DNA from 2 places in the Priestia sp. TRN 1309 genome. Region 1 is predicted to be linked to the other one. Evidence: riboswitches for the same ligand, from Rfam matches in the RefSeq annotation. Region 1 holds a riboswitch; the other holds the start of a gene.
What was found. Region 1 has a riboswitch for S-adenosylmethionine ahead of ACRPLQ_RS03650 (BMP family protein). Riboswitches for the same ligand answer to the same signal wherever they lie in the genome.
Positions count from the first base shown of each region.

Region 2: another riboswitch for S-adenosylmethionine. It lies ahead of ACRPLQ_RS02780 (hypothetical protein); the one in region 1 lies ahead of ACRPLQ_RS03650 (BMP family protein).

Region 1 is NZ_JBOZGM010000001.1:701,720-705,039, forward strand. It holds gene ACRPLQ_RS03635 (putative polysaccharide biosynthesis protein) at 1-120, shown strand, start outside; gene ACRPLQ_RS03640 (hypothetical protein) at 134-502, shown strand; gene ACRPLQ_RS03645 (hypothetical protein) at 593-742, opposite strand; SAM riboswitch class I at 1,095-1,201, shown strand; gene ACRPLQ_RS03650 (BMP family protein) at 1,277-2,287, shown strand; gene ACRPLQ_RS03655 (ABC transporter ATP-binding protein) at 2,370-3,320, shown strand, end outside.
Region 2 is NZ_JBOZGM010000001.1:541,185-544,504, forward strand. It holds gene ACRPLQ_RS02765 (hypothetical protein) at 18-458, shown strand; gene ACRPLQ_RS02770 (GNAT family N-acetyltransferase) at 540-986, shown strand; gene ACRPLQ_RS02775 (hypothetical protein) at 999-1,295, opposite strand; SAM riboswitch class I at 1,417-1,518, shown strand; gene ACRPLQ_RS02780 (hypothetical protein) at 1,582-1,926, shown strand; gene ACRPLQ_RS02785 (DUF1540 domain-containing protein) at 2,027-2,185, shown strand; gene alaP (alanine permease AlaP) at 2,501-3,320, shown strand, end outside.

The DNA.
Region 1 (3,320 bases):
TCACTTGCGATTAGCACGTCTTGTATTTCAATAGCTTTAGGTGCTGCTGTGTATCTAGGGCTTGGCGTCAAAACAAGTTTAGGGCAATCTGTTGTGTTAAATAGAAGAAAAAGAATGTAAAGGAGAGAAAGAAGTGTCAAAACGATTTGTACTAACCGTAGCCGCTGGAGGATGTATCATAATCTTCAGCGCGCTGCTGCTACTAAACTGGGAAAAGGTGTTCGGAGACTACCGTCCCATTCAAACAGCAACAGCCGTATTCAAGTTAGAAGTGGGAAGTCAAGATGTAGCAAAGACTACGGATTCAGATAATGTTCTTTACTATATGGTGAAAAAAGGACATTTAGATGAATATATTCAACTGATGGATGAAAAAGGCTATGTGTTAAAAGAGAAAGATATTGATCATAACCGACTTGTTTTTAACAATGGACAAGAGGATGAGCAAATTTACTACAAGCGCTTTGCTAGGAAGTATACGATGATTGATGGAGAAGGGTAAAAGCCTTCACTTGGAATTACTACATACTAAAATCATTAAAAGAAAACACCACCTTGCGAATAAAAGGTGGTGTTTTTTTGTTAGATTATCTCATCTTAGTTTTACTCTTGCTATCCCTGTTACGACCATACTCGTAATAAAAATAACTATGATTCCAATGTTGGTCGGGGTATCAAAAAATGTTTTTGAAACGGCTAAAGCGATAATAAGCCCAATAGCTATGCCAGATAGTTCTTTCATTAATTTCACCGTTAACACCTCTTAACAATATTACTAAGGAAAAGTCTAACATTATTGGTAAAGTGGTTTCAATTAATAACACATTAACCGAAGAGGTATAATAGAACTTATTTGCTACCACTAAACCCTCTTGACCGTCAACAGATTCAGTATAAGTGCTTTGTGAAGAAGTATAGAATGATTCAAGAAGTGAGGTAAAGGCTTTAACTTTTATTTTATATTTTAGTAGACTAAAACCGTATAATCCTATCTGTTTTTGAAGTTTTTTTGCGTGAAAAAGAAAAATAATATTGACAATTGTTGAAAAACTATTAATATTGACTATATTACATAAAACAAATAGCTATTGTTTTCCTTATCAAGAGAGGTGGAGGGACTGGCCCTGTGAAACCCGGCAACCGCTGTCTATGACAGAATGGTGCCAAATCCTTAAGAACAGTATGTTCTTGAAGATGAGGAAGAGACGTTTGGTTAACGAGCTCTTCCTTTATATAAAGGAAGAGCTTTTTTTATATTATAGGGGGAGTAAGTTAAATGAAGAGATTTCTTATTTTAGCAGTTGCGCTTGTACTACTCGTAACTGGCTGTCAGTCAAAAAGTACAAAAAGCAGTGGAAGTGAAGAGAAAGGAAAGAAGCGAATTGCTCTTGTTTTGCCTGAAAAGATTGGAGTTAACCCGTTTTTTCAGCAAATGGATGATGGAGCAAAGCGCGCTGGGAAGAAGTATAACATTGATGTAAAGACAATTGAATCTACGGACCAAGCAGCCATTGAAAGTAATTTGCGTGCTGCGGTAGCCGAAAATTATGACTTGATTATTACATCTTCTTTTGAATCCGAAGATGCGTTGAAAAAAGTAGCTCAAGAAAATCCGCAGCGTCAATTTGCGATTATTGATACAGTGGTCGATTTACCAAATGTAAGAAGCATTGTATTTCGTGAGCAAGAAGCTTCATATTTATTAGGAGCAGCGGCAGGATTGATTACGAAAACGAATAAAGTAGGAATGGTTGCAGCTGATGATATTCCATTATTAAAAAAATGGACGGTAAGTTTTAAAGAAGGATTACAATCAACAAATCCAAAAGCAGAGTTTCTAGTAAACTATGTTGGAAGCTTCTCTGATCCAGCTAAAGCAAAAGAACTTGCTATTTTACAAGCTTCAAAAGGCGCTGATTTTATCGCCGGAGCATCAGCAGTAGGCGACTTGGGTGTATTTGAAGCAGCAAAAGAAAAAGGTTTTTATACGGCAGGACAAGATATTGACCGTACGGAAGTAGATCCTGAGCATATCGTTTTATCGCAGTTAAAAGGATCTGATGCAGCTGCTTATGAAACGGTAGAAGCACTCGCAAATGACAAATTTAAATCGGGCGTAGTGACATACGGCTTAAAAGAAAAAGGTGTTGGGTTAACGTATGTGACTCAAGACAGCAAGACGCCTCTTAGTGACTTTGTAGGACAAGATGTGATTAATCAATTAAAAGAAATTAAAGATTCGATTATTGATGGAAAAACAGTGGTAAAAGATCCGTTAGCAAAGTGAGTTGAGAAGAGAAGTCGAGTAAGGCTGGCTTCTCTTTCTTATTTTTGAAAAAAACCTAAAGGGGAAAGGAGCAATGAATGGAATGAGTGAGCTGCTGCAGTTAACGAATTTAACGAAGAAATACGGTTCATTTTTAGCAAACGATAACGTGTCTTTTACGCTAAAAAAAGGCGAGGTTCACGCGCTGGTCGGAGAGAACGGTGCTGGTAAAACAACGTTGATGAGGATGCTTTACGGAATGGAAAAGCCGAGTTCAGGAAGTATTCAGCTACATGGGAAAACCGTCTCGTTTTCATCTCCTGCGGATGCGATTAAAAACGGAATAGGCATGGTGCATCAGCATTTTATGGTTTTTCCTCATTTTTCAGTGGCTGAAAATATTGTCTTGGGGCATGAGCCAAAGAAAGGTCTCTTTTTTAATAGAAGGCAAGCGAAAGAGGATGTTCAGCAATTAACCCAAACCTATCAGATTTCAGTAGATGTTCATAAAAAAGTAAAGCATTGCTCAATTGGAGAACAGCAAAAGATTGAAATTTTAAAAGTGCTGTATCAAGGAGCAGAAATCATTGTTTTAGACGAGCCTACCGCTGTACTTACTCCTCATGAAGTGAAGGAACTATTAAAAACAATCCGTTTTTTGGCTTCACAAGGAAAAAGCATCATTATTATTACACATAAGCTGCAAGAAGTGATGGAAGTAGCGGACCGCATCACGGTTCTGCGAAATGGTAAAGTAGCCGGCGTCACAAATAAAGAATCTACTAATGCTCACCATTTAGCCAAGCTGATGGTAGGACGAGAATTAAAAGAGCGTCCTGCAAGAGTGCCGTCACAAGGCACCTCTCATTTAAGCGTACAAAATCTCTTTTTAAAAGGAAAAGGACAAAAAAACGTATTGCAAAATGTGTCTCTTCACGTTTCAGCAGGAGAAATTGTCGGTATTGCAGGCGTTTCAGGAAATGGGCAATCAGAGCTGCTTCAAGCAATCGCTGGATTAGTAGAAACAGACAGCGGAAGTATTAAACTTGGAGAA
Region 2 (3,320 bases), 160 kb from region 1:
TAAGGAGATCAAAATCTATGAAAAGACTACTTTATACAGTCAGCACTTTTTGTTTTGTTTGGCTTGCTTTTGCAACCATTCATGTCAGCGCTCTTTCGATTGAGAAACTTCCAATGAAGAAATCATCTGAACAATGGTCGGTCGAACTGACAAAAGCGAGCATGACGGGAGATAATCAGCTAAAGTGGAAAAATAACGTCTATCATACATATGGATTAACCGTTGAAAACATTGGAAAAGACGTAGAGCGTGTGCAGGTCCAAGCTTTTCGGCACGAAGGAAAAAATAAGGCGAAATACAGCTTGTTTTCTCCTATTGAAAGGTCTAACTTAAGCAAAAGCGGTCAGCGTTTTCGCTATGCCAATTTTGCTGTTCCTGGAAAAGCGGCAGGCTTAGACATCATGATTAACTGGACGGATGAACAAGGCAACCATCAAGAACATTTTGAATTTAAATAAAAGTCTTCGCTTAGGCGAAGACTTTTTTTTGCAGGAATTTATCTCTGTATGTGGAAAACGAACACGAAAGGAGAGATTGTGATGATTGCAAAAGCTACTGAAGAAGAAATACAGGAAATTCGGACGAAATCTGCTGATGCGCTGTTTGAAGGAACAACGCATCAGTTTCAACCGTCAACTGAACGCGTAAATGAACTAATTGATAATGCCCTTGAAAAAGGGTGTTATTATTTAGTATCTAGACAAGAAAATAAACTTGCAGGCTGGGTTTTTGTCGGTCCATCTGCCGACTTCTTTTCAAAAGCAGAAATTGGCTTTATCTACGAGTTATATGTTTTACCAGAATACCGCGGGCAAGGTCTAGCCAAGCCGTTAATGCAAAAAGCAATTGATGAATTGTCTATCAAAGGATACCCTGAAATCAGACTCAGCGTTCATGCTGGGAATTTTGCACAGCATGTGTACCGTGAACTTGGATTTGTAGATAAACAAATATCAATGAGCCTACAGGTGGCAAAACGTCCGTAATGTTGGTGAATGTCAGCGAGTCCATAAAACATAAGATGTTATACATGCGATGAGGTTCGGTAATGAAAGTAAAAGTAAATAAGTAGCCCAAACAGCGCCTTTATCTAGTACTTCAACAGCTCCTCTACCTGTATGATCTGAGGAGGGGGGATCTTCAAGTGCGTTCATAATCAAAGCCGCTGCTGCTAAAATAATCCCTCCAATGCTTCCGGTTGTTTTGACAATTGCAATATGGAAAGTAGATGAAAAAGCAATGCTGAGAAGCAGCAGCAAGCTTCCCAAAAAAGCAGATAACATATATCGTTTCATGTGCTCACCATCCTTTATGAAAGCATACCATATTTTACTTCTTTTTTCTTTTTATTGAAAAGCTATTGACATAACATATAAAACATATTAGAATAGTCAGAAATAATTTAAAAACGAAATATTCTTATCTAGAGAGGTGGAGGGACTGGCCCTTTGAAGCCTCAGCAACCACAATTATTGAATGGTGCTAATTCCAGCATAGCCTAGCTCTGACAGATAAGAAGAGGAATCTTTTTCTATGATGAAATCCTCTTCTTAGGAAGAAACATTTCGTATAGAAAAGGTGATGACATTGAAAAATACACAACAGGCGCTAAGCGTTGATGATTATTTAGATCTATACTTGTTAGCAAAAGAACTAAAAGACGAAACGTGGCAGCAGGAAATTTTAGCCGCGCTAAAAACGAAGCAAAATCGTTCATTTGAAGACAAACAATCCGCACTCGTTCAAGAAATATGGGAAGATTTTAAACAGTTAAATGAAGATATTTCTTTTACGTATCGCTTAATTCAAGAAGAGCCAACTAATGAACAGTTTCAAGTTAAATTAAGGAACTTGAGAGAACGGCGGATCACGCTGAGTCGTGAATTATATTTAGCTAAAAAACAGTATGTTGAACACACGCAGTAAAAGGATCCGCTTGATAAACAAGCGGTTTTTTTGCATGTAAATGTTAGAAGCGTTCTATTTCGGGTAGTAAATAGATAAGACAAAAAAAGGAGGGATAACAGTGGCCCAAGGTGTATTATGTGAAGTGAATGAGTGCATGTATTGGAAATCGGGAAATAAATGCAGTGCAGAGTCCATTTACGTTGTGAGTCCTGAAAGTAGTCACCATGTTTCTGAAACGGAAGAACCTGGCTGTAAAACTTTTGAACCCGCGAGATAAATGCTAGTTTTATAAAAAAGCATAAAATGAACGATGCGCTGACGGAGTTGAGTCGGCGTTTTTCTATTTTTTAAAAAATACTATTACTTAGGTGCGATAATAAATACATAGTAAAAAAGCAGTGTCTACGTCTAATTGTGCGTTTAAACAAAATGATACGATAATTTTTTTGTTTTTCGACAAAAGAAAAACGAGAGAAAGGTGATAGAATAAAAATATACAGCCTAGCTGACTTTTAGCATAAATTTATATGAAAGCGCTAACAAAAAGCTGTATTCATCTCGTTTTGACAGATTGGAAAAAGGGGAGACGTTTATGCAGGGGAAAACTCAGGGGAAAGAATTGAAACGCGGGTTAGAAGAAAGACATGTGACGCTGATGTCCTTAGGAGCAGCCATAGGGGTAGGGCTGTTTCTTGGATCTGCATCTGCTATTAAATTAGCAGGGCCGGGAATATTATTGGCGTACGGATTTAGCGGAATGATTATGTTTTTTATTATGAGAGCACTTGGAGAAATGGCGATTCAAAAACCTGTTGCAGGTTCATTCAGCAAGTACGCGCGCGACTATTTAGGGCCCCTTGCTGGTTATCTAACAGGTTGGAACTACTGGTTTTTATGGGTTGTAACATGTATGGCTGAAATTACAGCCGTTGGTATTTATATGGGATATTGGTATCCGGATGTACCAAACTGGATTTGGGCGTTATCGGCGCTTGTCATCATGACAACAGTTAACTTCTTAGCTGTTAAGGCATATGGTGAACTGGAATTTTGGTTTGCACTTATTAAAATTTTAGCGATTGTGTTAATGATTGCCGTTGGATTATTAATGATTGTGTTTGGAATCGGGAACGGCGGCGTTGCGACGGGTATTAAAAACTTATGGGACAACGGCGGGCTGTTCCCGAACGGATTCAAAGGTATTTTACTGTCGCTGCAAATGGTTATGTTTGCATATTTAGGAATTGAAATGATCGGCGTTACCGCGGGAGAAGTGAAAAATCCAGAAAAATCTCTAGCAAGAGCGATTGATTCGGTCTTTTGGCGTATTCTTATTTTCTACGTTGGTGCATTATTTGTCATTATGTCGATTTATCCTTGGCAAGAAATTGGTTCACAGGGAAGCCCGTTTG